One region of the Actinoplanes oblitus genome, then DNA from elsewhere that is predicted to be linked to it. Evidence: riboswitches for the same ligand, from Rfam matches in the RefSeq annotation. Region 1 holds a riboswitch; each other region holds the start of a gene.
The links. Region 1 has a riboswitch for cobalamin ahead of Actob_RS01060 (ABC transporter substrate-binding protein). Riboswitches for the same ligand answer to the same signal wherever they lie in the genome.

Region 1 (7,736 bases):
GTTCCGGCGGGAGTTGGGCGTCACTCCACAGGAGACCGGCTTGCCGGCGTCCCTGCGCGTCGGCGAGGTGACCGATTTCGTCCGGGCACACTTCCCCGACCCACTGCCCACGGCGGAGCTGCTCGACCGGTTCGGGCTCACCGACCTGGTCCGGCGGCAGACCGGCGGCCTCTCCGGCGGGCAGAAACGCCGGCTCGCGGTGGCCCTGGCCTTCGCCGGCCGGCCGCGGATCGTCTTCCTCGACGAGCCGACCACCGGGCTGGACGTGGAGGCCCGGCGCGCGCTCTGGGACGGCATCCGGGCGTTCCACGCCGAGGGCGGCACGGTCGTGCTGACCAGCCACTATCTGGAGGAGGTCGAGGCGCTGGCGCAGCGGGTGGTGGTGCTGGACGCCGGGCGGGTGCTGGCCGACGACAGTGTCGACGCGATCCGGGGACTGGCCGGCGTACGCCGAATCGGTCTGACCTCGGCCACCGACCTGCCGCAACTGACCGGGGTGTTGCGCGCGGAGCGCGTCGGCGACCGCCACCTGCTGCTGACCGCGGACGCCGACGCCCTGGTCCGCGAGCTGGTGCGCGGTGACGTCGCGTTCCGCGACCTGGAGGTGCGCGGCACCTCGCTGGAGGAGGCCTTCCTGACGCTGACCAAGGAGCCGTCGTGGTCCTCGCACTGACCCATGCCAAGTTCCAGCTGCTCGAACTGTTCCGGATCCCGATCGCGGTGATCGGCGGCGCGTTCTGGCCGGCCGCCGCGATGCTCGCCTTCGTGGTCCCGTTCACCGGCGACGATCCGGCCGGCGCCACCTACGCGGCCGCCTCGATGATCACGTTCGCGGTGATGAGCACCAACCTCTTCCAGTACGGCATCGGCGTCGCCGAGGACCGCGCCCAGCCCTGGGACCCCTACGTGCGGACGCTCCCGGCCGGTGCCCTGCCCCGCTTCGCCGGCCGCATCCTGGCCGGCCTCACCAACATGGCGATCTCGCTGACCCCGGTGGTGATCATCGCGGCGCTGTTCACCCCAGCCTCGGTGAGCGGGCCGGAGTTGCTGGCGGCGGTCGCTGTCACCGCCGTCATCTCGGTGCCCTTCATCCTGATGGGCCTCTCGATCGGGTACTCGCTGCCGCAGAAGGCGGCGATAGTGGTGGCGCAGGTGCTGTTCCTGCCGCTGGCGTTCGGCGGCGGCCTGATGACCTCGCCCGACTGGCAGCCCGGGTTCGTCGGGACCATCGCGCCCTATCTGCCGACCGGCGGCGCGGTCCGTCTCATGTGGGCGGCCGTCGGTGACTACCCGTTCCGGTGGGGCTCGGCGATCTCGCTGCTGGCCTGGACGGTCGCGCTCGGCGGTCTCGCGGTCGGGGCGTTCCGGCGTGACGAGGGCCGCCGATTCGGCTAGATGACTGACAGTTTCCTCCCCGGGCTGGTGACCGGATGGGACCATGCGGCTATGACCGCTCCATCGCCCGGCGTGCCCAACTGGGTGGATCTGGCCACGTCCGACCTCGACGACTCGATCCGGTTCTACACGAGCCTGTTCGGCTGGACCGCCGAGGTGTCCGGCGCCGACTTCGGCGGATACACGACGTTTCTGCTCAACGGGTTGCCGGTGGCCGGGGCGGGACCGCTGTTCGGCGAGGGACAGCCGACGACCTGGAGCACGTACCTGGCGACCGACGACGCCGACCTGACGGCGGCCCGGGTCGAGGCCGCCGCCGGCAAGGTGCTGGTGGCGCCGTTCGACGTGATGGACCAGGGGCGGATGGCGGCGTTCCTCGACCCGGCCGGCGCGCCGTTCAGCGTCTGGGAGGCCGGGATGATGCGCGGGGCCGAGGCGTTCGACGTGCCCGGCGCGCTCACCTGGAACGAGCTGAACACCCGGGATGTGGACGGCGCGCGGAGCTTCTACGGCGCGGTCTTCGGGTGGACGTTCCGGGAGGCGCAGGTGGGCAACCTGCCGTACCTGCTCTGCGACAACGCGCACCAGCCGGTCGCCGGGATCCAGCCGATGATCGGGGCGGGGTGGCCGGCCGACATCTCGCCGTACTGGCTGGTGTATTTCGCGGTCGGGGACTGCGATGTGGCGGCGGAGCACGCGTTCGCGCTCGGCGGCCGGGTGATCGATCCGCCGACGACCATCTCGATCGGGCGGTATGCGGTGCTGGCCGACCCGCAGGGGGCGACGTTCGCGGTGCTCGCCGGCCGACGTTGAGCAGCGATCCGGGCCACCGGCTTCGCGCGGTGGTGCGGGTCCGCAATGATCCGGTGCCTGCCCGGAACCGATCAGCGCAGCAGGTCGGGGATCCGGTCGAACAGCTGCGTGGTGTAGGTGATCATCTCGTGCAGCATCCAGTTGCCGGCCAGCAGCAGCACCGCGCCGATCGCGACAGCCTTCGGCACGAACGACAGCGTCGCCTCCTGGATCTGCGTCACCGATTGGAACAACGAGATGGCGAACCCGACCGCCAGCGCGGTCAGCAGCACCGGCGCGGACAGCTTCGCCGCGATCGTCATCGCCTGCAGCCCCAGCTCAACCACCATCGTGTCGGTCATACCCCACACTTCGGGCGAAACCCCGGCCCGCCGAGTGCAGACCGGTTACACCACGGTTGCCATTCGGTTCACCCGCACAGGAAACCTCAGGTCACCGCCCCCGCTGCCGCGCAGCCCGGCTCACCGGCGGACGGCGACCACCAAGGGCCCACGATCACCCGGGATGATCCGGACCTGGACCCGGTAGTGCTCGGCGAGGTTCTTCTCGGTGAGCACCTCGGCGGGGGTGCCGGCGGCGGCCACCCGGCCGGCGGACAGCAGGACCATCCGGTCGGCGTACTCGCCGGCCGTGGAAAGGTCGTGCATGGTGGCCAGCACGGTGAGCGAGCGTTCCGCGCGCAGGCGATCGACCAGTTCGAGGACCTCCTGCTGGTGGCCGATGTCCAGGGCACTGGTCGGCTCGTCCAGCAGCAGGATCTCGGCGCCCTGGGCCAGCGCACGGGCCAGGAACACCCGCTGGCGCTCGCCGCCGGAGAGGGTGTCCAGGCGGCGGGTGGCGAACGGCAGCAGGTCGAGCACGGCCAATTCCTCGTCGACCACCGCCAGGTCGGTGGCGGATTCCCGGCCGAGCGGCGCGATGTACGGCGTGCGGCCCAGCAGCACGTAGTCGAAGACGGTCATCGCGGGCGGGACCACCGGGTTCTGGACGACCACCGCGACGGTCTTGGCGCGCTCCCGGCGGTGCAGTTCGTCGACCGGGCGGCCGTGCAGGCGGACGGTGCCCTGGAACGGGAGCAGGCCGGCCACGGCGCGCAGGGCGGTGGACTTGCCGGCGCCGTTCGGACCGATCACGGTGACCCACTCGCCCTCGGCCACCTCCAGGTCGACGCCGTCGACGATGAGGGCGTGGTCCAGGCGTACCGTCAGATCGGCCACCAGGATCGCCGGGCCCGGCCGCCGGCCCGGACCGGAATCGGTCATGTCGTCACCCCGCGGCTGGTGCGCAGGACGACGATGAAGAACGGCGCGCCGAGGAACGCGGTCACCACGCCGATCGGGATCTCCGCGGCACCGCCGGCCACCCGGGCCAGCAGGTCGGTCAGGGTCAGGAAGGCCGCGCCGAACAGCAGCGACAGCGGCAGCAGCGAGCGGTAACTGGGCCCGCTGAGCAGGCGCAACGTGTGCGGGACGATGATACCGACGAAACCGATCAAGCCGGAGACGGAGACCGCCGCGGCGGTGCCCAGCGAGGCCGCGACGATCAGCAGATAGCGGCTGCGCTGCGGATGCAGGCCGAGGCTGGCGGCCTCCTCGTCACCGACGGTGAGCACGTCGAGTTCGCGGCGCTGGGCCAGCACGATCGCGGCGGTCAGGACGGTGTAGGGCAGGACGGTCAGGACGTCGTGCCAGCCGGCCGTGCCCAGGCGGCCGAGCAGCCAGGAGTACACCTCGCGCAGCGACTCCACATGGCGTTGCAGCAGATAGGTCTGTATCGCGGAGAGGAACGCGGAGACCGCGACCCCGGCCAGGATCAACGCGCCGGGTGATCGATCACGGCCACCGGCGGCGCCGAGAAGCCAGGTCAGCGCGACCGCGACCAGGGCGCCGAGAAAGGCCGCCACCGGTACGCCGATCGGCAGCCCGGCCGTCGCGTCGGCGGCCGGGCGCAGCACGATCACCGCGGTCACCCCGAGCCCGGCCCCGGCCGCGACGCCGAGCAGGTGCGGATCGGCCAGCGGGTTGCGGAACGCACCCTGATAGGCCGCCCCGGCCAGGGCCAGCATCGCGCCGACCAGCAGTCCGAGCACCACCCGGGGCAGCCGGAGCTCGGTGAGGATCGCGACCTCGCGCTCGGTCAGGCCGCTGTGCAGATCCACCCCGGGAATCAGGTTGAGCAGCTCGGCCGCTACCGCGCCGGGCGGCAGCGCGACCGAGCCGAAGGCCAGACCGGCGGTGACCGCGACCAGCACGGCCAGCACACCGGCCGCCAGCCAGGCCGGGCGAAGCCCGGCCGGCCTCATGAGGCGGGAATCGTGCGGACCGCGTCGGCCACGGCCTTCACGAGATTCACGGTACGCGGACCCCAGCGCGAGGCGATGTCGTCGTCCAGCGGGTAGATCTGCGCCTTGCGCACCGCCGTGATCGAGGACCAGCCGGTACGCGCCTTGACCGTGCCGACGGTCTGCTTGCAGCACTGCGTGTCGGCCAGGAAGACGGTGTCCGGGTTCGCCTTGACCAGTGCCTCCGCGGAGAGCTGCGGGTAACCGCCCTTGCTCCCGTCGGCGTCCGCGGGGTCGGCGACGTTCTTCATCCCGAACAGGTCGAACACCCCGCCGATGAAGGTCTTCGAAGTGGCCGAGTACAGCTCCGGGCCCAGCTCGTAGTAGTAGCTGAGCGGCTTGGCGTGTGCCGGCACCGCCTTGACCAGCTGATCGATCTCGGCCTTCATCTGCTCGTTGAGCTTGGTGGCCTCGGTACCGTGCCCGGTCAGCGTGCCGAACTCGGCGATCTCCCGGTAGGTGTCGTCAAGGGTCTGCGCGGCCGGCGACAGGAACACCGGGATCTTGAGTTTGCCGAGCTGGGCGACGATCTGGTCGGCGTCGCCGGAGAGCACCACCAGGTCCGGGTCCTTGGCGGCGATCGCCTCGGCGTTCGGCTTGAAGCCGGACAGGTCGGTCTTCGGGGCACTCGCCGGGTAGTCGGACTGGTCGTCGACGGCGGTGACCTGCGGACCGGCGCCGATCGCGAACAGCATCTCGGTGGCGGTAGGACTCAGCGAGACGATCTTCTCGGGGCGTTTGTCCAGGGTCAGCGTGCCGACCGTGACCGGGAAACTGGCGGCCGGGCCGGCCTGCGGCTCGGCGGGCGTGCCGGCCTTGTCGTCACTGCCGCATCCGGTGAGCAGCAGAGTGGCCGCCGTGGCGGCGGCGAGAAGCGCGCGCTTCATCGAGGTCCTCCTGTCGGTCGGGTGTGGTGCATCGCCGACAGGGCCTGGACGGCCGCCGCCTGCGAGACGCCCCTCCCCGGGAGCGTGGGTTCGCGACCGCTCCCAGGCGACCTGGCTAGACCTCACATGGAGGGATCACAGTTGCGGGACAGCTCCGGTTTCCCACCGGCTTCGCTGCGGCGCGGTCTCTGAAACGCTATCCCAGAGCGCGGGCGATGGTTGCTCGACCTCGGGGTCTGTTCCGTCGGACACGTCGGTTTTGCCGGCGTTTCCGGGTTCCGGGCGGGTTCTTTCCGGCCTCGGCCTTCTTCTCGCGGCCCTTTCGGCCCTCGCCCCTGCTCCGGGCCGACCCTCGGTTCGTACTTGTCGGCTTCGGTCTTGCTCTCGCGGCCCTTTCGGCCCTCGCTCGTGCTCCGGGCCGGCCCGCGGTTCTTACTTGTCGGCTTCGGTCTTGTTCTCGCCGGGCGCGGTGTCGGATTGCGCGTCGGCGGCAGCGACCCGGTCCCCGGCCGCGGCAGCGACGTCGTCACCGGCCAGGGCGGAGCGCAGCCGAGCCTTCTCCGCGGCGCGGCGCTGGGCGGCCGAGCCGAGCTGCTCGGCCATCTGGTCGCGCCACTTGCGCAGCAGGAAGAACGCGAAGCCGGCCGAGGCGACGAACGCGATCATCGCTTTCACCAGGATGTTCAGCGGCAGCGGGAAGAGCGCGGCGAACACCACCACGAACAGGCCGAGGCGGCCCAACGTGTACTTGACGGCGGGACTCATGATCTCTCTCCCTCAGCCGGACCGCTGGCGGAGCCAGCGGAGGCCGTAGAACCAGACGAAGCAGTACACGACCGTAGCGGTCACGGCGCCGGCGCCGCCGCTCACCAGGGGTGGAGTGTACGGCGCGACCACGCCGGCGACGGTCATGCCGGCCGCCGCGCCGAAGCCGATGCCGAGTGCGGCCGCCAGCACCCGGTCGGCGCCGAAGCCGGCGGCCCGGAACTGCTCGACGAAGAGCCAGGTCGGCAGGATCAGGATCAGCCAGCCGTTGGTCCGGCCGAAGTCCGCGACCCGGGTCAGCGCCAGCACGCCCTCCAGGACGAGCACCACGGCGATGCCGACGACCAGGCCGGCGAACGCCGCGCCAAGCAGGTCGCCGACCGTCTCCACCGGGCCCGGGTCGCGCCGCAGGCCGCGAGAGCTCCGCTGCTGAGTCATCCGGAAACCCTAGGCCCAGACCTTCTGCGGCTCGCTGCGCCGCTCGGCGAGGCTGGCCGGCTTGTCATACTCCCGGACGACCTCGTACCGCGTGTTGCGCTCGACCGGCTGGAATCCGGCATCCCAGATCAGGTGTAGCAGGTCGTCGCGGTGCATGGTGCTGGGCGTGCCGTACGAGTCGGCGTCGTGGGTGATCTTGTATTCCACCACCGAGCCGTCCAGGTCGTCGGCGCCGAAGTTCAGCGAGAGCTGGGCGACGGACAGGCCGTGCATGACCCAGAAGCACTTCACGTGCGGCACGTTGTCGAAGAGCAGCCGGGAGACGGCGAACGTCTTGAGCGACTCGGCCGGCGCGGCCATCGTGGTGCGCTCCTGGATCCGGTTACGGACCTTGCCGTCCGCCGAGTCGTGGAAGTCGTGCTGGTAGCGCAGCGGGATGAAGACGGCGAAGCCACCCGTCTCGTCCTGCAGCTCACGCAGCCGCAGGACGTGATCGACCCGGTGCCGGGGCTCCTCGATGTGCCCGTAGAGCATGGTGGCCGGCGTCTTCATGCCTTTCTGGTGGGCCAGCCGGTGGATCCGCGACCAGTCCTCCCAGTGGCAGGCGTGGTCGACGATGTGCTGCCGGACCTCCCAGTCGAAGATCTCGGCGCCACCACCGGTCAGCGACTCCAGCCCGGCGTCCATCAGCTCGTCGAGGATCTCGCTGGCGGAGAGGCCGCTGATCTTCTCGAACCACTGCACCTCGGTGGCGGTGAAGCACTTGAGCTTGACGTTGGGCAGGGCGGCTTTCAGCTCGCGCAGCACCTTCGGGTAATAGCGCCAGGGCAGCGAGGGGTGCAGGCCGTTGACGATGTGCAGCTCGGTGAGCTGCTCGTCCTCCATCTCCTTGGCCTTGGCGACCGCCTCGTCGATGCGCATCGTGTACGCGTCCTTCTCCCCCGGCTTGCGCTGGAAGGAGCAGTAGGCACAGCTGGCGGAGCAGACATTCGTCAGGTTCAGGTGCCGGTTGACGTTGAACATCACCCGGTCGCCGTTCAGCTCGGTACGCTTGTGGTGCGCCAGCCGGCCGAGCCAGGCCAGGTCGTCGCTCTCGT
Region 2 (7,736 bases), 280 kb from region 1:
AGCCGTTGGACTGGTTGGCCGGCGACCCGAAAGAGATCGAGGGTCACGCGACGACCTGGCGCGAGATGCGAATCCGTACCTACAAGACGGTGGAGTTCTTCGCAGGCCAGGTCGCTTCCAACACGGCGTCCTGGGAAGCGGAGGCAATCACCACGTACCGCGCGAAAGCAGCGGGAATGGCTGATGCCGTGCTCGCGCTCGGCGAGGTGGCCGGCGCCATGTCGGAGGCCACGCTGATCGCCGGGTCGATCGTGGGTGTGGTGCGCAACACCGTACGTGACCTGATCGCGGAGGTCGTCGGCGCGGCGATCTCGAAGGCGGTGCAGGCACTGCTGGTCGTGACGATTCCCAAGGTTCTGGCCGAAGTTGCGCTGCTGGTCGCCAAATACACCGGACGGATCACCCGGGTTCTGCAGCGACTCACCGAGGCCATCGCCGAGCTCGGCGGCAAACTTCCGATGGTGGCGGCGGTCTGTTCCCGGGTCAGAACCCTCATGGACGATGCCGTCTTCGGGTCGGTGTTCCTGAACTCGGCCAAGCTGGCCGAGGCGGACGGTTATCTCGCGGACAGTGAGGGCGCTCGGGCCGCGTTCAAGGCGGCATACCGGGCGTTCGACCAGGCCGACGAAGCCGTCTACGGTACGAAAGCAAAGGTCGCCGTGGATGCCCTGCGAGAAGGAATCAAGGGCAACAGCCTCCAGAACGGTAGTGCCACCGGAGATGCGATTCGCAAAGGCGGATCGGCGCAACCGCACATTGAAATTCCGCAATGAGGTGCAAAGGGGTGCGTGATGACTGATGAGAACCGCGCGGCCTACCGCAAGCGCCGCATGGCGGAGATCCTGGCGGAAGCCGAGGCCAACCGTGCCCGGTCGCGTGCTGCGCGGAAGGCGGCGGAGGCGGTCGAGTATGGGCCTCTCGCGTGGTTGCGCACTGTCCTGTTGGCTCTTGGTCTCTTGGCCGTCTCATTCCTGCTGATAGCCACCGCGATGACCGTCTCCCGCTTCACCGGTGCCGACTTCGCCGACGCTGATCGGACCGGGGTGGCCACGGTCGAGCGCTGCGAGCGTCGCGGGCCCGTCAGTCTGAGTGGATTCGGCTATTACAACGTCTGCACCGTGTCGATCGGATGGAGTGGAAGGTCCTCCGTGAAGATCGACAAGCCGGGTTTCTTCACTGACGAGAAACCCGGTGACACCTTCACGATCGGCGAGAACCCGGGCAGCCGGGGCCGTGTCGGGTATTCCCGTGCCGAGGTACCCGATCGTGGGTGGGTCACCTTCATCGGCGTGGTGATCTTCGGCGCCGGCCTGATTCCCGTCCTCTTCGTTGTCGCCCTCGTTTGGGAGGGGATGCGGAGGCTGTTCCGCCGTCGGCAACGTCCGTGAGGGGCGCGCGACACACCATGTGGCGTTGCGCTGCGTGTGGCGTACCCATATATAGTCTGCGATCGCAGCTGGTTCGGCCGCTCCCCGGAGCGGCCGAGGCAAGAGGGAATCCGGTGTGAGACCGGGACTGCCCCGCAGCGGTGAGTGGGAACGACCGCCGTCATGAAGCACTGGGCCGGGGAGGCCTGGGAAGCGACGGCCAGTAGGCATGAGCGATGCGCCCGCGAGTCCGAAGACCTGCCAGCGCGCCGCACGCGACCGTGTGCGGCGGTCGAAGGCCGCGTGGGACGGCCGACGCCTCGTGCTCCGCGCATGCCCGCATGCCCGGAGGCTGGTGTCTTCCCGCGCGTGCTCCGGCCGTGTTGACTCGCGAGGGAAGAGGGCCATGACGCTCACGCCGGAAAAGACGACAGTCCCGGACCAGCGCCGCCAGGTGATGCGGGTACGCAAGCGCGACGGCGAGCTGGTGCCGGTGGACCTGAACCGGATCGTCGCGGCGGTGGAGCGGTGGACCGCCGGGCTGGACGAGGTCGACCCGCTGCGGGTGGCCACCAAGACGATCAGCGGTCTCTACGACGGCGCCACCACGGAGGAGCTGGACAAGCTCTCCATCCAGACGGCGGCCGAGCTGATCGGCGAGGAGCCGCAGTATTCCAAGCTGGCCGCCCGCCTGCTCATCGACCTGGTGTCGCAGGAGGTCCGCGAGCAGGGCGTCACCAGCTTCGGCGAGTCCATCGCGCTCGGGCACGAACAGGGCCTGATCGGCGACGACACCCTCGCCTTCGTCACGAAGTTCGGTGCCGAGCTGGACGCGGCGATCGACCTGAGCGCGGATCTCCGCTTCGAGTACTTCGGCCTGCGCACCGTCGCCGACCGCTACCTCCTGCGCCACCCGACCAAGCGCATCCCGATCGAGACCCCGCAGTACTGGCTGCTCCGCGTCGCCTGTGGCCTGTCGGCCAACCCGGACGAGGCGATCGGCTTCTACCGCCTGATGTCGAGCCTCGCCTACCTGCCCAGCTCGCCCACGCTGTTCAACTCGGGCACCCGGCACACCCAGATGTCGAGCTGCTTCCTGGTCGACTCGCCGAAGGACGAGCTGGACTCGATCTACGAGCGGTACCACCAGGTCGCCAAGCTGTCGAAGTTCTCCGGCGGCATCGGCATCGCCTGGTCCCGGGTCCGCGGCCGGGGCGCCCTGATCCGGGGCACCAACGGCAGGTCCAACGGCATCGTCCCGTTCCTGAAGACGTTGGACGCCGGGGTCGCCGCCGTCAACCAGGGTGGCCGGCGCAAGGGCGCGGCCTGCGTCTACCTGGAGCCGTGGCACCCGGACATCGAGGAGTTCCTGGAGCTGCGGGACAACACGGGAGAGGAGTCCCGGCGTACGCATAATCTGAATCTGGCCAACTGGATCCCGGACGAGTTCATGCGCCGGGTCGAAGCCGACGAGGACTGGCACCTGATCGATCCGTCGGACGCTCCGGAATTGCCGGATCTGTTCGGGGAGGCGTTCGCCGACGCGTACCGAAAAGCGTCTGGGAAAGCAGTTAAAACGGTCAAGGCTCGGGACCTCTACGGGCGGATGATGCGGACGCTGGCGCAGACCGGCAATGGCTGGATGACGTTCAAGGATCGGTCGAACGCGCTGTCCAACCAGACCGGCGCGCCGGGCAACACCATTCACCTGTCCAACCTGTGCACCGAGATCCTCGAGGTGAACAGCGACGACGAGACGGCCGTCTGCAACCTCGGCTCGATCAACCTGGGCGCGCACACCACCGCCGGCGGGGTGGACTGGGAGCGGCTGCGGGAGACCGTGCGCACCGCTGTGGTCTTCCTGGACCGGGTGATCGACATCAACTACTACCCGTCGCGGCAGGCGGCCGCGTCGAACCCGCGCTGGCGCCCGGTCGGTCTCGGGCTGATGGGGCTGCAGGACGCGTTCTTCACGCTGCGGCTGCCGTTCGACTCGGCCGAGGCGAAGGAACTCTCCACCCGGGTCCAGGAGGAGATCTTCCTGACCGCGCTGGAGACGTCGGCAGGGCTAGCCGCCGAGTTCGGGCCGCACCCGTCGTTCGCCGAGACGCGGGCCGCCCGCGGGCAGCTGCACCCGGAGCTCTGGGGGGCGACCGTCAGCCAGGACGCGCGGTGGGCCGCCGTCAAGGAGCGGATCGCGGCGCACGGCCTGCGCAACTCGCTGCTGATCGCGATCGCCCCGACCGCGACCATCGCGTCCATCGCCGGCTGCTACGAGTGCATCGAGCCGCAGGTCTCCAACCTGTTCAAGCGCGAGACCATGTCCGGCGAGTTCCTGCAGATCAACACCTATCTGGTACGCGAGCTGAAGTCCCGTGGCCTGTGGAACGCGGGTGTCCGGGAGCAGATCAAGCGGGCCGAGGGATCGGTGCAGGAGATCGCCGCGCTGCCGGCCGACGTGCGGGAGATCTTCCGGACCGCGTGGGAGCTGCCCCAGCGTGCCCTGATCGACCTGGCCGCCGCGCGGGCGCCGTTCATCGACCAGTCCCAGTCGCTGAACCTGTTCCTGGCGGCGCCGACCATCGGCAAGCTGTCGTCGATGTACCTCTATGCCTGGAAGTCCGGGCTGAAGACGTCGTACTACCTGCGCTCGCGGCCGGCGACGCGCATCCAGCAGGCCACCGTGGCGGTGCCCGCCCTGGTGACCATCGGCGACGCCGAGGCGCTGGCCTGCTCCCTGGAAAACCCCGAATCGTGTGAGGCGTGCCAGTGATGTTGCTCGACCCCGGAATGGACCTGACCCTGCGGCCGATGAAGTATCCGCACTTCTTCGACCGGTTCAAGGACGCCATCAAGAACACCTGGACGGTCGAGGAGGTCGACCTGCACGCCGACCTGGCCGACCTGGCGGTGCTGTCGGACGCGGAGAAACACCTGGTGAGCCGGCTGGTCGCGTTCTTCGCCACCGGTGACACCATCGTCGCGAACAACCTGGTGCTCAATCTGTACCAGCACATCAACTCGCCGGAGGGCCGGCTTTACCTGTCCCGGCAATTGTTCGAGGAGGCCGTGCACGTCCAGTTCTATCTGAACCTGCTGGACACCTACGTGCCGGATGAGCGGGAACGGTTCGAGGCGTTCGCGGCGGTGGAGAACATCCCGTCGATCGCGCGTAAGGCCGAGTTCTGTTTCAAGTGGATCGACTCGATCTTCGAGCTGCGTTCCCTAACCTCCAAGGCGGACCGGCGGGCGTTCCTGCTCAACGTGATCTGCTTCGCGGCGTGCATCGAGGGGCTGTTCTTCTACGGCGCTTTCGCGTACGTGTACTTCCTGCGGTCGCGCGGTCTGCTGCAGGGCCTGGCGTCCGGCACGAACTGGGTCTTCCGCGACGAGAGCATGCACATGGCATTCGCCTTCGACGTGGTCGACCAGGTCCGCCGGGAGGAACCGGATCTGTTCGACGCGGAGATGGAGCAGCAGGTGCGCGACATGCTCGCCGAGGCCGTCGAGTGCGAGGTGCAGTTCGCCGCCGATCTGCTGGAGCAAGGGGTCAGCGGGATGTCGCTGGCCGACATGCGCGAGTACTTGCAGCACGTCGCCGACCGGCGCCTCCAGGTGCTGGGCATCGAGCCGGTCTACGGCAGCAAGAACCCGTTCGCCTTCATGGAACTGCAGGACGTCCAGGAATTGTCGAACTTCTTCGAACGCCGCGTCTCGGCCTATCAGGTCGGCGTCACCGGAAGCGTCACGTTCGACGACGACTTCTGAAATCGAGGACATTCCTTTACGCGCGTCCGCCGCAGTGCGGACCGCATGCTCCCGCGCGGGCCGGGTGCGGCGATCTGGCCGCTGCGCGTCCAGAACGATCGCCGCACCCTTCATTGCCCGCGGGTGGTCTCGCTTACCGCGTTTTCGGTCAGACGCCTCGGCGTCGCCGGGTCAGGGAGAAGCCGAACAGTCCGGTGAGGGCGGCGAGAATGCCACCGCCGGCGGTCCAGAACCAGCGGCCGGAGAAGTCCGGCAGCCAATCCGTGCTGAAGCTGCTCTCCTCGGCCTCCGCCGTCGCCGACGGAGACGGCGCGGGCGCGGTCAGGACCGTGCCCGGCTGGTTGTCCGGGACCAGCGGCTTGGCGAGTTCGCCCTGGTCGGCGTCCTGATCGCCGGTCGGGGTGCGCAGGGTCAGGCCGACCTTGAGCGGCAGGCCCAGATCGGTCTCGGGCACCGCGGTGCTGGACAGGCGTACGTAGTAGGTGCCGGGAAGCGGATCGCCGTCCTGCGGCTCGGCCCACGAGCGAACCTGCCGCAGCCGGCATCCCAGGGTCACCTGGGCGTCGTCCTTGCCGGCCACCGGGCTCTGCTCACCCGCCACGCAGGCCTGCCGGCGGCGTAGCCCGTCGAAGACCTCGATGATCCACGACTCGTCGCCGGTGCGTCCCTTGTCCGGCAGGGCGACAGTGGCGGTGAGGTCCGGGCGCTGCCCGGCCTCGGCGGTGAACTGCCAGTACAGGTAGTCGCCGGTGACCGCGCCGACCTGCACCGGCTGGCTCGCGCCGATCGGCACCGCGGTCAGGAACGAGGTGCCGGCGAGGTTCACCGCCGGGGCCGGGGACGGGTCGTCGGCGAAAGCCGGGGCGGGGACGGCGGCGATGCCGACGATCGCGGCACCGGCCACGGCGAGGTGCTTGATCCGCATCAGTTCTCCCTCCAGGTGGCCACCCAGTAGCGGGTGATCCAGCCGGCCAGCACGCCGGCGACCAGCCCGGCGATCGCCAGGACCAGCAGGAACAGGAAGCCGCGGCCGAGGCCGGGGGCATCCGGGGCGTGTGACGCGTCGACCAGGTCGATGCTCAGCTCGACCGGCATGCCGGGGGCACCCGCCGCGGTCGCCGTCGAGGCGAACGAGTTGCTCACGATCAGGCAGAGCTCGGTGGAGGTCGCGGCCGGTTCGTCGACGTCGCTCTCCGCAGCCTCCGCCGAGGCCTTGGCGTCCGCCTTCTGCTCGTCGGCCGACCAGCGCAGGCCCGCGGAGAGGACGTCCGCGCGCCCGCTGCCCGCGTCGACGCCGCGGACCAGCTCACGGCCGTCCTTCGTCGCGGCCTTGAGGAGCACCCCGTAATCCGGGTTCAGCGCCCGGTCGAGCGAGATGCTGACCGAGGCGCGCAGCTCCTGGTCGGGCTGCACGGCGACCCGGTAGAAGCGGTGCTCGCTGATCTTCTCCCGGTCGGTGTAGACGCCCGGGGCGAGCAGCGGCGCGTTCGTGCAGTCCGCGGAGCCGGTGACCACTGCCGGTTGCACCGGCGGCGGCACCGCGGCCCGGTCGACCAGCTGCTGCACCCGGTCGGTCAGCTCCTCCTCGCTGGTCGCCGCGGCGTAGGTGCCGCCGGTCGCGGTGGAGATGCAGACCAGCTGCTTGCGGGTCTTCTCGTCCGGGGTCAGGCCGAGCGTGTCGACGACCAGGTGAGTGCCCCGGGCGGCCAGTTCCCGGGCCACCTCGCACGGGTCGGGCGGGGTGCAGGTGTCCTCGCCGTCGGTGATCAGGACGATCCGGCGTACCGAATCGGTGTCACCGAGATCCTCGGCGGCCTTCTTCAGCGCCAGCCCGATCGGGGTGTACCCGGTCGGCTTCAGCGTGGCGATCGCGTTCTTGGCCTGGACCGCGTTGACCGGCCCGACCGGGACGATCTGCTGCGTGTCCTTGCAGGCGATCTTCTTGTTCTTGCCGGAATAGGTGGCACCCAGCACCCGGATGCCGAGCTGAGTGTCCTCCGGGAGCGCGTCGACGACCTTGTTGAAGGCGCGCTTGGCCACCGCGATCCGGGTTTCGCCGTCGATGTCGGCGGCGCGCATCGAGCCGCTGACGTCGAGAACCAGCTCAACGCGGGGTGGTTCGGAGGGTTCGGTCTCGTCGGCGAGCGCCGGGGCGGCGCCGAGCAGGGTGGCGGCACCGATCAATCCAGTCGCCACCACTATGGACAGACTTTTGTGGATCACGCGCCAAGATCATAAACGTACGTCTCGTCCAGGATCGTTGGGGTTCCCGGCTGGCCGGACCCTTGTGGGGTACCGGCTCGCCGGGTCGCGACGCGGGTTCGCGTCGTGCCTCCGGCATCGCTTGTGGCGCGTTCTCCAGCCGGCCGCTCTTCGGCCGGCGAGCTTTGGCGGTTTCGTCTCCGAGCTTTCGCCCCGAGCTCTCGTGTCCGAGTCGTGCCCCGAGCTCTCGTGTCCGAGTCGTGCCCCGAGCTCTCGTGTCCGAGCTCTCGTGTCCGAGTCGTGCCCGGGGGTCGTTCGCCGCTGTGTCTCAGCCGCGGCGGGCGTAGGCGGTCACCTGTCGCCGGGCCAGGTCCTCCAGGATCTCCGCGGTCGCCGACG
Region 3 (7,736 bases), 3.6 Mb from region 1:
CACCGCGCTGTACCGGCCGATCGGCGCGGTCAACGGCAAGGTGTTCGTGGACATCTGCACCTACAACGAGGAGCAGCTGCGGCTGCCCCGGATGATCGGCGTCATCCTCACCCGGATCTCCGGCAAGGCGGTGCCGACCCGGATGGACGCCCAGTCGTTCTGGCTCTACGAGTTCCCGAACAACGATCGGGAGCGGCTGGCATCCTGATCAGGCGGTGTCCGGGCGGCGGTGCCGCCCGGAGCTGGTCACCGCGGCGACCGGCAGCGGGATCTCCGGCAGGTCCGCCGACAGGTGCCAGCGCTCGGCGAACTCGGTGGCCGAGACCGCCTTGCCCCAGAGCCAGCCCTGCCCGTTCACCACGCCGACGTGGTAGAGCGCCTCCCGCTGCAGCACCGTCTCCACGCCCTCGGCGATCACGCTGAGGCCGAGCGCGTGGCTCATCGCGACCACCGCGCGGACGATCTCGTCGTCCTCGACGTTCTTACCCAGGCCGATCACGAACGACCGGTCGATCTTGACGCCGGTGACCGGGAAGCGGCGCAGGTAGCCGAGCGCGGAGAAGCCCGTGCCGAAGTCGTCGACCAGCAGTTTCGCGCCGAGCTGGCGCAGCTCGTGCAGGACCCGGCCGGTGACGCTGGAGCCGTCCACCATCACCGACTCGGTCATCTCCAGCGCCACGCACTGCGCCGGGACGCCGTACTTGAACAGCTCGCCGGAGATCACCAGCGGCAGCTCCGGCTCGCTCAGCTGGCGCGGCGACACGTTGATCGACAGGTAGAAGCTCTCCGACACGACACCCTGCGAACGCCACACGCCGAGCTGGCGCAGCGCCTCGTTGCGGACGAACGTGCCGATCTGCGAGATCAGCCCGGCGTCCTCGGCGATCGGGATGAACAGCATCGGCGGGATCTGGCCGCGGGTCGGGTGCTCCCAGCGGACCAGCGCCTCGGCGCCCACCGGCATCCCGGTCTCCAGCCGGACGATCGGCTGGTACACCACGTAGAGCTGGTGGTCGGCGAGCGCCTGGCGCAGCGCGACCTCCAGCTCGATCCGCTCCCGTGCCTGGTCGTGCATCGAGGTGTCGAAGATGGTGGACCGGCCCGGCCCCTCGGCCTTGGCCCGGTACATCGCGGTGTCCGCGTCGCGCATCAGCGCCTCGGCGGTCACCGCGGAGCGCACCGCGTCACCGACCGAGTGCGCGATCCCGATCGACGCGCTGATCACCACCTCGGTGTCCCGGACCGTGAAGGGCCTGGCGAAGCAGCCCCGGATGTCGTCGACCAGCCGCAGCGCGCCGGCCTTGTCGCCGACGAAGGCGAGCAGGAACTCGTCGCCGCCGACCCGGGCCACCGGCACCGTCTCCGGCACGTGGGCGCGCAGCCGCCGGCCCACCTCGATCACCAGCTGGTCACCGGTGTCGTGGCCCCACGAGTCGTTCACCCACTTGAAGCCGTCCAGGTCGAGCATGTAGACCCAGACCCGCTGCGGGCCGTCCGGGCCGACCGCGGTGACCAGGCGCTCGATCTCGCTGGAGATGGACTGCCGGTTCGGCAGCGAGGTGAGCGGGTCGTGGGTGGCCTGGTGCTCGGAGTGCAGCTGGGCGGCGACCTGCGCCTGCACCGCGGAGATCGCCCGGGCCAGCAGCAGCAGGATCATCAGGGCGCCGGCCACCGCGATCAGCAGCCGGTGCGAGGCCGCGCTGGTGCCGGTGGTCAGCAGCAGCGCGAACGGCAGGAACAGCGCCGGCAGCAGCACCGCCAGCCGCTGCCAGGACCAGGCCTGCACGGGCAGCCGCTCGGCGCGGCTCATCTCGGCGACCGACGGGTGCAGGGCGGCCACGCCGAGCGCCGCGTAGGCCGGCGCGTACGGCAGGTTCAGCAGCGGTGAGGCGTAGATGTGGCCGTTCACGCCGACGATCGCGTACGCGGTGTCGCCGACGAACAGCCCGACCATCATCACCAGCAGCGCGATCATGCTGATCGGCCAGGTCTTGGTGGTGAACGCCAGGTTGATCACGAGCAGGGCGAGCACCACGTCGAGGAGCGGATAGGTGCCCTGGATGATGGAGAGCAGCGGCGACCGGCCCGGGATCGCGGCGGCCGGCGCGGCCAGCAGCAGCGTGCTGGTCAGCCCGGCGGCCAGGCAGACGATCAGCCCGTCCAGCACGGCGTGCCGTTCCAGGCTCTGCCGGCTGCGCAGCAGCATGCACAGGAACGCGCCGAGCAGCAGGTATCCGCTGAAGCTGGCCGCGTCGGCGAGCAGCGGCAGCGGCATCGGCTGGTTGGTGACCGTCGGCCGGATCAGCAGCCCGATCAGGAAGAGCAGTGCGGCCAGCGCCATCAGCAGCCAGGCCACCGGCGGCTCGGCGCCCCAGCGGCGCGGCCCGACGAAACATGCCGCCACGGTGAGCACGCCGAGCACCACCAGGCTGGCCGCGGCGAGGCCCGACGACGAGTACGCCGCGTAGAGCGCGGTGGCCAGAACGCCGATCGCGGCCATGAACTGCCATTGGCGGCGGGCGATGGCGGGCGGGAGCACGGAGGGCACCGGCCATTCCTCCCGTTTTGCCCTAAGACTATTGTTTGCTCACCGTAGCAACGGACGTGACGTCACCGGCCGGAATTGGCCAGTTGAGTACCCCGGTTTCGACCTGCCCGCCGGTTCCCGGCGCCCGTGAACAAAAACGGTCGGGCAGCCGCCGTGCCGTAACAGCTCGTCGGCCACCGATCCGAATCGGCCGGCCCCGCCCGCCCCGCGCGGGCCCAGCGCGATCATCCCGGCCCGGCGGGAGGCGCGCACCAGGGCGGCGGCCGGCGGGCCGGTCAGCACCCGGCGGCGCAGTGGTGGCGGGTCGGACAGTGCGGCGAGCACCGCGTCCAGCACCTCCTGGCCGGTCTCCTCGGATCCCACGTGCGTCACGTCCAGCGGGATCCGGCCTCGGCGGGCCTGCTCGGCGGCCCAGCGCAGGGCCAGCACGGACGGCGCCGAACCGTCGACGGCGGCCAGCACCCGCCCGGACGGCGGGCGCGGCCCGCGCGCCACCAGCACCGGGCACCAGGCCTGCGTCACCGCCTCCAGCAGCGGCGACGTGTCCGGCAGCCGGCCGGTCGCGGCCAGGTCGTCGGCGCCGACGACCAGTAGCGCGGCGGTCCGGCTGGCCTTGCGCAACACCCGGCCGGCGGGTCCATCCACGAGTTGACCCCGCACGTCGAGGCCGGGTGTGGAACGCTGGGCGGTGGTGACCGCCTCCTCGACGACGCGTGCGGCGGCGCGGCGGGTCTCCGGCTCGTCCCAGCTGAAGGCGTGCACCACTGACAAGTGAGTTCCGCGGGAGATCGCCTCCCGGGCGGCCAGGCGCACGGCGGCCAGGCCGGCCGCGGTCCCGTTCACCCCGGCCACCACCGGTGGCCGACTCGGGATCTGCATCGGTCCGACCTCCGCTTCCCGTTACGTTCTCGCAATATACCGATCATTATCTATGGCGCAACGGTCTATACCGACTGGTGACCAATGCCTCAACGGGTGGCCACCTGATGACCCATTCAGGTTGAGGGTTTACGGTGAACGGCAAAATCTTTGGGACATCTGCCGGTGAAGTGAGGGAAATACATGACGGATGTCAAGCTCGACCACCCTGGCGGGCAATTGTCGATGGGTGTGCGCGAGGCCGTCGACGGTCCGGGCGGCATCGACGTCAGTGCTCTGCTGAAGGAAACCGGTTACGTCACCCTCGACCAGGGTTTCGTCAACACCGCGTCGACCACGTCGTCGATCACCTACATCGACGGTGACGCCGGCATCCTGCGGTACCGCGGATACCCGATCGAGCAGCTGGCCGAGAAGTCGACCTTCCTCGAGGTCTCGTACCTGCTGATGAAGGGGGAGCTGCCGACCGAGGCGCAGCTGCGCGACTTCGCCGACAAGATCCGGGTGCACACGCTGCTGCAGGAGGAGATGCGGACGTTCTTCTCCGGTTTCCCCCGCGACGCGCACCCGATGGCGGTGCTCTCCTCGGCGGTGACCGCGCTGTCCACGTTCTACCAGGACGCGCTCGACCCGCTCGACGACGAGCAGGTGGAGATCTCCGCGATCCGGCTGATGGCGAAACTTCCGACCATCGCGGCGTACGCCTACAAGAAGTCGATCGGCCACCCGCTGCCGTACCCGGACAACTCGCTCGACTACGTCGAGAACTTCCTGCGTCTGACGTTCGGCCTGCCGACCGTCAACTACGACGTCGACCCCAAGGTCGCGAAGATCCTCGACATGCTGTTCATCCTGCACGCCGACCACGAGCAGAACTGCTCCACGTCGTCGGTGCGGCTGGTCGGCTCGGCCCAGGCGAACCTGTTCGCCTCGGTCTCGGCCGGCATCAACGCGCTGTCCGGCCCGCTGCACGGCGGCGCCAACGCGGCGGTCCTCGAGATGCTCGAGCAGATCCGCAAGGACGGCGGCGACGTCAACTCGTTCGTCACCCGGGTGAAGAACAAGGAAAAGGGCGTCAAGCTGATGGGCTTCGGCCACCGGGTCTACAAGAATTACGACCCGCGCGCCGCCATCGTCAAGAAGGCCGCCCAGGAGATGCTCTCGACCCTGGAGACGCCGGACCCGCTGCTGGACATCGCGTTCCAGCTCGAGGAGATCGCACTGCGCGACGACTACTTCGTCTCCCGCAAGCTGTACCCGAACGTCGACTTCTACACCGGCCTGATCTACAAGGCCATGGGTTTCCCGACGAAGATGTTCACGGTGCTGTTCGCGATCGGTCGCCTGCCGGGCTGGATCGCCCAGTGGCAGGAGATGATGCACGACCCGGCCAACAAGATCGGTCGCCCGCGGCAGATCTACACCGGCTCGCCGGTGCGCGACTTCGTGCCGATGTCGCAGCGCTGAGAGGGTCCGGCGCGGACTCGGAGGCGGAGCCCGACCCGGACTGTCGAACGGCGCCCCACCGGTTCTCCGGTGGGGCGTTTTTCGGCACTGAACATGCCTTGACAGTTATATTTCCGGAGCGGCATGTTGGGGGTGTGGACGTCCTGGAGGTGCTCGCCGAACCGGCCCGCCGGCGCATCGTCGACGCGCTGCTGACCCGCGAGGCGAGCGTGAGCGACCTGGTCGGCGCGCTCGGCATGAGCCAGCCGGCGGTCTCCAAACACCTGCGGGTGCTGCGCGAGGCCGGCGTGGTCTCCGTGCGCGCGCAGGCCCAGCAGCGGATCTACCGCCTCGAGGCGGCGCCGTTCCGGGCGCTGGACGGGTGGCTGCGGCCGTACCGGAAATTGTGGGAAAGCCACCTGGACGCCCTGGACAGACATCTCGCGTCGACAACATCGGAGGGGGAACCGTGACCGGACCGCTCACCGAGGCCAGCGTGGTCGCCGACGGCGACCGCTGGACCCTGATCTTCATCCGCGAGCTGCGCCAGCCGCCCGAGCAGGTGTGGCCCGCGCTGGTCGACCCGGACCGGCTCGACCGCTGGGCGCCCTTCACCGCCTCGCGCCCGCTGACCGAGACCGGCCCCGCCACCCTGACCATGGCCGACGGCGACGAGCGCACCGCGCTGCCCGCGCAGGTGCGCCGGGTCGAGCCGCCGCACCTGCTGGAGTACACCTGGGGCGAGGACCTGCTGCGCTGGGAGCTGGAGCCGGCCGAGGGCGGTACCCGGCTGACGTTGCGGCACACGCTGGCCGATCGGGACATGGACGCGATGGTCGCGGCCGGCTGGCACCTCTGCGCGGACGTGCTGGGCAGGTTGCTGGCGGGCGAGGAGGTCACCGCGATCCGTGGCCGGGACGCGATGAACCACGGCTGGGAGAGACTGCGCGACCACTACGCCGCCGTCTTCGCCGGGCGGAATCAGTAGTCTAGGGTCGCGATCATGACCGTAATCGGACTTCAGCGCCTTATCGTGTCGGTAGCGGACCTGGCCCGGAGCCGGGCTCTCTATCAGGAGGTGTTCGGTCTCGCCGAGAAGTCGGCGTTCGGGGACCTCGTGACGCTCACCGTTCCCGGCACGACCACCGAGCTGATGCTGCACCGGCGGCCGCCGACCTCGGGGCTGGCCGGGGTGGCGATCAGCTTCCGGGTGGACGACGTCGACGCGGTGACCGCCGCGGCGGAGAAGGCCGGGGCCACCGTGATCGACGCGCCGGAGGACCAGCCGTGGGGCGAGCGGCAGGCGGTGCTCACCGACCCCGACGGGCACGTGCTCTGCCTGGTCTCGGTCTGACGGCCCGGGGCGGCCGGTGTGATCTCGCTGGTCGTCGTTTGACGGGCCCGGCCCGCGGTCGGAAAGATGGGACCTCGAGCGGTTGCGGAGGAACCCGGTGCGAATCCGGGACGGTCCCGCCACTGTGACCGGGGAGCGACCCGCTGACGCGATCAGCACGCCACGGCCCGCCGGGCCGGAAGGTGAGCGGGAAACGGCGATCCGGGAGTCAGGAGACTCCGGCCGCTCGTGACAGCCGACGCGCGGGCGTGGACACCCGCCGGGAGGGAACACCCTGTGACGACTCCGTACCCGTTCTCCGCCGTGGTCGGCCTCGACGACCTACGCCTCGCCCTGCTGCTGACCTCGGTCTCCCCGGCCGTCGGCGGCGTCCTGGTCCGCGGCGAGAAGGGCACCGCCAAGAGCACCGTCGTCCGGGCCCTCGCCGCCCTGCTCCCACCGGTCACGGTGGTCCGTGGCTGCCGCTTCGCCTGCGACCCGGCCGCGCCCGACCCGGACTGCCCGGACGGCCCGCACACCGCCGACACCCCCGCCGCGCACCGCCCGGCCAGCCTCGTCGAGCTACCGGTCGGCGCCACCGAGGACCGGGTCGTCGGTACCCTCGACATCCAGCGCGCCCTGGCCGACGGCGTCAAGGCGTACGAACCGGGGCTGCTCGCCGCCGCCCACCGCGGTGTGCTCTACGTCGACGAGGTCAACCTCCTGCCGGACCACCTGGTCGACCTGCTCCTGGACGCCGCCGCGATGGGCCGCGCCCACGTCGAGCGCGACGGCGTCTCGGTCAAGCACGCCGCGCGCTTCCTGCTGGTCGGCACGATGAACCCGGAGGAGGGCGAACCCCGCCCCCAGCTGGTCGACCGGTTCGGCCTGGTGGTCACGGTCGCCGCCCCACGCGACGCCACCCAGCGCGCCGAGGTGGTCCGCCGCCGCCTGGCGTACGAGCTGGACCCGGCCGGGTTCGCCGCCCGCTTCGCCGCCGACGAGCGGGAGTACGCCGCCCGGATCGCCGCCGCCCGCGCCATCCTGCCGGCCGTCGTGCTGCCCGACGCCGAACTGGACCGTATCGCCCGGGTCTGCCTGGCCTACGGGGTCGACGGCATGCGCGCGGACATCGTGGTGGCCCGCTGCGCCGTCGCCCTGGCCGCCTGGCACGGCCGCGACCGGGTCACCGCCGAGGATGTCCGCGACGCGGCCCGCCTGGCCCTGCCGCACCGCCGCCGGACCGATCCGCTCGACCCGCCCGGCACCGACGAGGAGAAACTCGACCAGGCCCTGGCCGAAGCCGACCGGCAGGCCCGGGAGGAGGCCGCGGGCGAGACCCCCGACGACCCGCGGCCGGACGACGACCCGGACGGCGGTCCGGACGGTGACCCCGGCGGTCCGGACGACCGCGGCCCGGGCGGCGGTCCCGGCGGTGGCAGCCCGCCCGGCGGTCCGCAGGGCGGCGCCCCGGCCGCCGCCGACACCCCGATGCCTGCCGGCACCCCGCCGGACTCGGGTCCCGGCGCG
Region 4 (7,736 bases), 1.9 Mb from region 1:
TGCCGGTGCGGGCGGCGTCGCTCGTGCGCTCCGCGACACCCTCCTCGGCCAGGTACGGCCGCCACGGCGAGTTGGTCGCCGTCGCCTCGAAGCCCAGGTCCAGCACGCTGTTCGTGACGGACTGCCCGGCCCAGTAGGTCTTCACCACGGCGGCCGCGGCCTTCGCCGTGCCGTCCGCCCGGTACAGGCCGAACTTGTACTGCGCCGGGATCCTGGAGACCGCCGAGTTGGCCGGGATCGCGCCGTTGCTGAAGTCGCTCAGGGTCCACGGGGCGACCGAGCCGACCCCGGCCGCCCGGGCCGCCTGGAACACCCGGGCCAGGTACCCGGCCTGCTCGCCCTCGGTGCCGGTGGCGGTGCTCAGGCCGGTCTCGCCGATCACGATGGGTACCGGGCCGGCCGCGCCCTGCGCCTTCCGGATCTCGGCGAGCGCTCGCTCCGAGTTGCCGTAGAAGTGGAAGTCCAGGTAGTCGAGCGGGGTGGCGGCGAGCGCGGAGCGGATCTGGGCGAGCCCGTTCGCGCCGGCGGTGCCGGAGACCGACAGGGTCAGCGGCATGGCCGGCACGGCCGCCCGGATGCTCGGGATGATCTGCCTGGCCCAGGCGACGGCCTTCGCGTCGGTCGGGTCGAACTCGTTCTGCACCTCCACCGAGAGCACCCGCGGGTCGTTCGCGTACGGGGTGAGCACCGCCTTCGCCCAGTTGGCGCTACCGGTGGCGTCGGTGTAGGCGGCCCACCAGTCGAACAGGGTGAGCTTGACGGTGAGGCCCTGGCCGTCCGCGACGCTGACGAACTTGCTCAGCTTGGCGGCGTAGTCGGCCTTCGGGGTGGGGTAGCCGAACGCGGTCGGGAAGACGATGACCCGCACGTTGTCGGCACCCAGCGCCTTGGCCCTGGCCAGGTCGGCCTCGATCTTGGCGGGGTCGAAGCTGGTCCACATGGCCGACCAGCCGGCGTTCGACGGGTAGTAGTTGATCGTCTTGGCGACCTTGACGGCGCCGAGGCGGGTCACCAGGGTGGCGTCCTTGAGCGTGGCCTTCACCGGCGTGCCGGTCTTGGTCGCCGGGGTGCTGGTCTTGGTCACCGGCGTGGGGGTCTTGGTCGCCGGGGTGCTGGTCTTGGTCACCGGCGTGGGGGTCTTGGTCGCCGGGGTGCTGGTCTTGGTCACCGGCGTGGGGGTCTTGGTCGCCGGGGTGCTGGTCTTGGTCACCGGCGTGGGGGTCTTGGTCACCGGGGTGCTGGTCTTGGTCACCGGCGTGGGGGTCTTGGTCACCGGCGTGGCGGTCTTGGTCACCGGGGTGCCGGTTTTCTTCGCCGGGGTCGGCGTCGGCGTCGGGGTGGCCGCCTCGGCGGCGCCGGTCTGTGCGAGGACCGAAAGGAGGAGTGAAGAGGCCAGGATGGCAGCGCGGCGACCAGCGAGAGACATGGTGGGAGGAGCCCTTCACGGAGTCTTCTTTTCAGTGGCCCCTCCGATCGGCTCGGCGCGCGTTGCCATCAGGTAACTCGTCGATGCAGTGCGGTTGCCCTTCGTTGCGGTTCGGGAGCGGGGAATTCATTCCCCAGGCGGTGGCCGATGGTCAGCCACCGCCGTGCGGGGATCAGGCGCCCGGGTAGTGCCGTGGGGTGTAGACGATCGTCTCGCCGTCCGCTCGGGTCACCGCCCTGGTCTGCGACGACCCGACGATGAGCAGGCAGCGCATGTCGACAGTGGCCGGATCGAGTTCGCCCAGCGTGGTGACCAGCACGGTCTCCCGCGGCCCGCCGACGTCCCGCCCGACCACCACCGGGGTGCTCGCCGCGCGGTGCTCCAGCAGCAGCTCCCGCGCCCGGACCAGCTGCTGCTTGCGGGTCTGCGAGGCCGGGTTGTAGATCGCGATGACCAGGTCGGCGGCGGCCGCCCCGGCCAGCCGGCCCTCGATGACCGGCCACGGCTTGAGCCGGTCGGAGAGCGACAGCACGCAGAAGTCGTGCCCGAGCGGCGCGCCGGCCCGGGAGGCGACGGCCTGTGCCGCGGTCAGCCCCGGCACGATCCGCACCGGCACGTCCTTCCACTGCGGATCCTCGGCCACCTCCAGCACGGCGGCGGCCATCGCGAAGACCCCCGGGTCCCCGGACGAGACCACCACCACGCGGCGCCCCCGTTTCGCCAGGTCCAGCGCGAACGCGGCACGCTCCGCCTCGACCTTGTTGTCCGAGGCGTGCCGTCGCTGCCGGGGGTTGACCGGAACCCGCGCCACGTAGGTCGTGTAACCCACGACGTCGTCCGCCTCGGCCAGCGCCGCCCGCGCCTGCGGGGTGAGCCACTCGGCCGCACCCGGCCCCAGCCCCACCACGGTCACCGCGCCGCCCTGGGCCTCTTCTCCGGCTCGCGCGCCGGCGGGCAGACCCGCGGCCTCCGTTGAAGCGCCGGCGGCCAGACCCGCCGCCCGTCCTGAAGCGGTGGGCGGGGCCGCCGCGCGGATCGAAGCTTCGGTGGACAGGACCGCTGCGTGACCTGAAGCGGCGGGCAGCGCCGCTGCCTGGTCTGAAGCGGTGGGCGGACCCGCCGTCTCGGCCTCGGCGAAGGCGGTGGCCGCCGGGCTCGGGAGCAGGGCGAGCGAGAAATACGGCACGGTCGCCGGATCCACCTCGGCCAGCGTCCCGATCCGTTCCTCGGCCATCGTCGCGCGCTCCACGTAGAACGCGTCCTTGAGCCGGCCGGCCCGCTCCAGCGCCGTCCGCACCCCGTCGAACGTCCGCCCCAGCTTCATCACCGCGGCCGAGTCGGTCGCCGCGAGCCGCCGCGCCAGCTCGTCCGGCGGCAGCGTGCCGGGCAGCACGGTGAGCACCTCGTCGCGTTCCATCAGCGGCCGCCCGAGCACCGCCGACGCCGCGCTCACCGACGTCACGCCGGGCACCACCGCGGTCTCGTAGCGATGCGCCAGCCGCTTGTGCATGTGCATGTAGGACCCGTAGAAGAACGGGTCGCCCTCGGCCAGCACCACGACGTCCCGCCCGGCGTCCAGGTGCGCGGCGAGCCGGGCCGCGGCCCGCTCGTAGAACTCGTCGATGGCGCCCTGGTAACCACCCGGGTGATCGGTCGTCTCGGTGGTCACCGGGTAGATCAGCGCCTCCTCGATCTGCCCGTCCCGCAGGTACCCGGCAGCGATCGCCCGGGCGTTGCTGCGCCCGTGCCGCGCCGCGTGATAGGCGATCACGTCGGCCGCCCCGATCAGCCGCGCCGCCTTGACCGTCACCAGTTCCGGGTCACCGGGCCCGAGCCCCACCCCGTAGAGCCGCCCGCGAACCACGTCGTTCGTCATGTCCCGTTCCACTCCCGCGACGCCGGTCATCGCCCCGCCGCCCTGCCATCCGTCATTCCGCTTACCAGTCGCCGCCGCACCCCGGTCGCCATTCCGCTCCCGAGGTCCGCCCCGGCGGCTGGGCCGCTCGTCATTCCGGTCCCGGGGCCCACCCCGGCCGCCGCGCCGCTCGTCACTCCGCTTCCGAGGCCAGGGCGTTCACCGCGGCCGCTGTCATCGCGCTGCCGCCCCGGCGGCCTCGGACGATCAGGTATTCCAGACCGGACTCGGCCAGCGCCTCCTTCGACTCGGCAGCGCCGATGAAGCCGACCGGGATGCCGATCACCGCCGCCGGCCGCGGCGCACCGGCCGCCACCATCTCCAGCAGCCGGAACAGCGCCGTCGGCGCGTTGCCGACAGCCACCACGGCACCGCCGAGGCGGTCACCCCAGAGATCGAGGGCCGCGGCGCTGCGGGTGTTCCCGATGCGTGCGGCGATTTCCGGTACGCCGGGGTCGCGCAACATGCAGACCACGTCGTTCCCGGCGGGCAGCCGCGAGCGGGTCACCCCGGAAGCCACCATCTCGGCGTCACAGAGGATCGGCGCCCCGTCCAGCAGCGCCTTCCGCGCGGCGATCGCCACACCTGGGCTGAACCGGACATCCCGCACCAGGTCCACCATCCCGCACGCGTGGATCATCCGAACCACCACCCGCGCGACGTCGGCCGGTAGGCCGCCCAGGTCCGCCTCGGCCCGGATCGTGGCGAACGACCGCCGATAGATCTCCGCGCCGTCCCGTTCGTAATCCATCAGCCTCTCCTCGCCCCCGCCACCACGTCCCCCAGCGGATCCACCGGGAATGTCACCGTCTGTCCCGTGCCGTCGGTCGCCGCCTCCGGCAGCCGGTTCACCGGGAGTCCCGTCTCCGGTCCGGAGCGGGCCGCCTCGGCTTGCCGGAGCGGCGAATCGACCGCCTGGGCGCTCTCGGTCAGCAGGCCGTCAGCGGACCTGCGGGTCACCGCGTAACCGGCGCCGGTCGCCTCGACCCGCACGTGCGCGCCCGCCGGGCTCCCGCACGCTCGCTCGCAGCCCACCCAGTGCACCGGCAGCCCGGCCACGAACCGGCTCGCCGCCTCGGCGTCGGACCGCACGTCGGCCAGCGATTTCGCACACCCGGGCCGCCCCGCGCAGGCCGTCACCCCGGTCCACCGGGACGTCGCGGTCACCACCAGCCCCGCCGCGGCCAGCCGCTCGGTCCAGGACGCCGCCTCGGCAGCGGTGAGACCGGGCACCAGGACACCGCGCCACGGCGTGACGACCAGCCGCTTGGCCTCCGCCAAGACTCTCGTCTGGGTGCCCTCGAGCCGCCCCAAGGGCACCAAAGCCCCCGCCGCGCACTGATCGCCATCGGTCACCACGCCGACCAGCACCGCCGCGTTCACGTCCCCGGCCGCCGCCCCCGGCGGTCCGCTGAGGGTGACCGGCCGGCTCGCCGCCACCGGCGCCAAACCGAGCGTTTCCACGACCCGCGCCGAGACCCGCCCCGGCCCGTCGGCCAGCTCCCGCAACCGCCACGCGGCACCCTTGCCACTCCGCTGCTCCTCCCGCTCGGCGAGGAACGCGTGCGCGCTCACGACCAGCGCCCGCACCACCGCGCCGGCATCCACCCGCAGCCCGGTGTCGCGCCCGCCGAACCGGAGCGCGAACGCGCCCGCCGGACCGGGGATCGCCGCGACATCGGCCGCGAGCGGCACCTCACCGATCGCGAACAGGAACTTGCCGGGCAGCCGGGCCAGCTCCGGATCGGCGCGGATCGCGGCGTCCAGCTCCGCCACCAACTCCCGCACGCGGGCGTCGGCGAGTGGTGGGGCGGCGATGTTGCGTACCGAATCGTGGGTCGGTGACGGCAGCAGCCCCGCATCGCGCAAGCGATCGGCCAACCGCGCGGCGTCGCCCTCTTTCAGCGCTCTGAGCTGCAGATTTGCCCGGGAGGTCAACTCCAGGCGGCCGTCGCCGAACTCCTCCGCGAGCTCGCCGAGCAGGCCGAGCTGGGCGCCGGTCAGCAGGCCACCGGGCAGCCGGACGCGCGCCAGCAGCCCGTCGGCAGCGGCATGCAACCGCAGCGCGCCGGGGCAGGCGTCGGTGTCGGACTGTCGGTGGGCTGTCACGGCCCGGATACTACGGGCGGCCGCCGACAACAACGCCATCTCGGGTCGGCAGCATCACAACTTCGTCAGCGGCGTCACACTCCACTCCGGCCGAGCAGCGCAGCGAAGGGCAGCCGGCGCGGCATGACGGCGAGATGGGCGCGGTGAGCGTGACGCGGCGGAGGCGCGGCAGGGACGGAGCGAGCGGGGCAGGGCGGTGAGCGCGAGGGCGGCGCGGCGGGAACAAACCGGGCAGGCCGCACCCTCAGTGGCGTCGCGGACCAGCCGCCCCCGGCCGTCCGATAGCGTGTACCGGAACAAGTGAATCGAGCGGCGACGCCGCGGAGGAAGCCGGTGCGAGTCCGGCGCGGTCCCGCCACTGTCACCGGGCGCCACTGCCCGGGAGCCAGGAACTCCGGTCGCCGTTGATCTCTTACTACCCGGGGCGCGGACCCCGAGGGGGAGCGCACGCGTGTTTCTGCTGCTGTCGACGTCTGACACGGACCTGCTCAGCGCCCGGGCCAGCGGCTCGGCCTGGCGGCTGGCCAACCCGGCCCGCACCGGTGTCGCCGACCTGCCCGCCCTGCTCGACGGGGTGGAGCTGGTGGTGGTCCGCATCCTCGGCGGCCGCCGCGCGTGGGAGGAGGGGCTGGACGCGCTGCTCGGCGGCGACATCCCCGTGGTCGTCCTGGGCGGCGAGATGCTGCCGGACGCCGACCTGATGAAGCTCTCCACCATCCCGGCCGGTATCGCCGCCGACGCGCACACCTACCTCGCGCAGGGCGGTGCGGACAACCTCGTCGCGCTGCACGACTTCCTCTCCGACACCGTGCTGCTCACCGGCAACGGCTTCGCGCCGCCGACCGAGAGCCCGCAGTGGGGCCTCCTGCGGCGGACCCCGGCCGAGACGACCGCGCCCGCTCCGACGGTCGCGGTGCTCTACTACCGCGCCCACCACATGGCCGGCAACACCGCCTTCGTCGAGGCGCTCTGCCAGGCCATCGAGGCCAAGGGCGGCCGCCCCCTCCCGATCTTCACGGCCTCGCTGCGCACCGCACCGCCCGAGCTCCTCGCCGAGCTGCGCACAGCGGACGCCCTGGTGGTCACCGTCCTGGCGGCCGGCGGCACCCGCCCCGCCACCGCGAGCGCCGGCGGCGACGACGAGGCCTGGGACGTCGGCGTGCTGGCCGACCTGGACGTGCCGATCCTCCAGGGTCTCTGCCTGACCAGCTCGCGGACCGCCTGGGAGGCCAGCGACGACGGCCTCACCCCGCTCGACGCCGCGACCCAGGTGGCGATCCCGGAGTTCGACGGCCGGATCATCACGGTGCCGTTCTCGTTCAAGGAGATCGACCCGGACGGGCTGTCGGTCTACGTCGCCGACCCGGAGCGCGCGGCGCGGGTGGCCGGGATCGCCGTGGCGCACGCCCGGCTCCGGCACGTCCCGCCGGCCGAGCGGAAGATCGCGCTGATGCTGTCGGCCTATCCGACCAAGCACTCGCGGATCGGCAACGCGGTCGGGCTGGACACCCCGGCGTCGACTGTCGCGCTGCTCGCGGCGCTGCGCGACAGGGGCTACAAAGTCGGGAACTTCATCGACTACGACGGCGACGGCCTGATCCACACGCTGATCGCGGCCGGCGGTCAGGACCCGGACTGGCTGACCGAGGAGCAGCTGTCCGGAAATCCCGTGCGGATTCCGGCAGCCAGGTACACGTCCTGGTTCGACACCCTCCCCGAGGACTTCCGGGAGAGCGTCGAGCGGCACTGGGGCCCGCCGCCCGGTGAGCTGTACGTCGACGACGGCGACATCGTGCTGGCCGCGCTGCGCGACGAGAACATCGTCGTCATGGTGCAGCCGCCGCGCGGCTTCGGGGCCAACCCGGTCGCCATCTACCACGACCCCGACCTGCCGCCCAGCCACCACTACCTGGCCGCCTACCGCTGGCTGGCCGACGAGTTCGGCGCGCACGCCGTGGTGCACGTCGGCAAGCACGGCAACCTGGAGTGGCTGCCCGGCAAGAACGTGGGGATGTCCGCGTCCGACGGCACCGACGCGGCCCTCGGTGACCTGCCGCTGATCTACCCGTTCCTGGTCAACGACCCGGGGGAGGGCACGCAGGCCAAGCGGCGGGCGCACGCCACGCTCGTCGATCACCTGATCCCGCCGATGGCGCGGGCCGAGTCGTACGGGGACATCGCCCGCCTCGAGCAGCTGCTCGACGAGCACGCGAACATCGCCGCCCTGGACCCGGCCAAGCTCCCGGCCATCCGGGCGCAGATCTGGACGCTGATCCAGGCCGCCAA

Region 2: linked by a shared signal. The riboswitch ahead of Actob_RS02310 (ribonucleoside-diphosphate reductase subunit alpha) and the one ahead of Actob_RS01060 (ABC transporter substrate-binding protein) in region 1 are both predicted to bind cobalamin.
Region 3: linked by a shared signal. The riboswitch ahead of Actob_RS29225 (VWA domain-containing protein) and the one ahead of Actob_RS01060 (ABC transporter substrate-binding protein) in region 1 are both predicted to bind cobalamin.
Region 4: linked by a shared signal. The riboswitch ahead of cobN (cobaltochelatase subunit CobN) and the one ahead of Actob_RS01060 (ABC transporter substrate-binding protein) in region 1 are both predicted to bind cobalamin.

The regions. Positions count from the first base shown of each region.
Region 1 is NZ_CP126980.1:224,037-231,772, reverse strand. It holds gene Actob_RS01090 (ABC transporter ATP-binding protein) at 1-673, shown strand, start outside; gene Actob_RS01085 (ABC transporter permease) at 658-1,395, shown strand; gene Actob_RS01080 (VOC family protein) at 1,447-2,208, shown strand; gene fliQ (flagellar biosynthesis protein FliQ) at 2,280-2,549, opposite strand; gene Actob_RS01070 (ABC transporter ATP-binding protein) at 2,670-3,470, opposite strand; gene Actob_RS01065 (FecCD family ABC transporter permease) at 3,467-4,510, opposite strand; gene Actob_RS01060 (ABC transporter substrate-binding protein) at 4,507-5,436, opposite strand; cobalamin riboswitch at 5,524-5,658, opposite strand; gene Actob_RS01055 (DUF4229 domain-containing protein) at 5,869-6,201, opposite strand; gene Actob_RS01050 (hypothetical protein) at 6,214-6,639, opposite strand; gene mqnE (aminofutalosine synthase MqnE) at 6,649-7,736, opposite strand, start outside.
Region 2 is NZ_CP126980.1:506,443-514,178, forward strand. It holds gene Actob_RS02300 (hypothetical protein) at 1-773, shown strand, start outside; gene Actob_RS02305 (DUF6346 domain-containing protein) at 792-1,388, shown strand; cobalamin riboswitch at 1,441-1,647, shown strand; gene Actob_RS02310 (ribonucleoside-diphosphate reductase subunit alpha) at 1,774-4,140, shown strand; gene Actob_RS02315 (ribonucleotide-diphosphate reductase subunit beta) at 4,140-5,135, shown strand; gene Actob_RS02320 (peptidase) at 5,284-6,060, opposite strand; gene Actob_RS02325 (VWA domain-containing protein) at 6,060-7,355, opposite strand; gene deoC (deoxyribose-phosphate aldolase) at 7,666-7,736, opposite strand, start outside.
Region 3 is NZ_CP126980.1:6,474,381-6,482,116, reverse strand. It holds gene Actob_RS29260 (hypothetical protein) at 1-208, shown strand, start outside; gene Actob_RS29255 (putative bifunctional diguanylate cyclase/phosphodiesterase) at 209-2,548, opposite strand; gene Actob_RS29250 (universal stress protein) at 2,588-3,427, opposite strand; gene Actob_RS29245 (citrate synthase) at 3,611-4,894, shown strand; gene Actob_RS29240 (ArsR/SmtB family transcription factor) at 5,029-5,346, shown strand; gene Actob_RS29235 (SRPBCC family protein) at 5,343-5,861, shown strand; gene Actob_RS29230 (VOC family protein) at 5,877-6,227, shown strand; cobalamin riboswitch at 6,290-6,468, shown strand; gene Actob_RS29225 (VWA domain-containing protein) at 6,456-7,736, shown strand, end outside.
Region 4 is NZ_CP126980.1:8,118,093-8,125,828, reverse strand. It holds gene Actob_RS36085 (cellulase family glycosylhydrolase) at 1-1,426, opposite strand, end outside; gene Actob_RS36080 (precorrin-2 C(20)-methyltransferase) at 1,599-3,302, opposite strand; gene Actob_RS36075 (precorrin-8X methylmutase) at 3,475-4,092, opposite strand; gene Actob_RS36070 (precorrin-3B synthase) at 4,092-5,450, opposite strand; cobalamin riboswitch at 5,747-5,866, shown strand; gene cobN (cobaltochelatase subunit CobN) at 5,902-7,736, shown strand, end outside.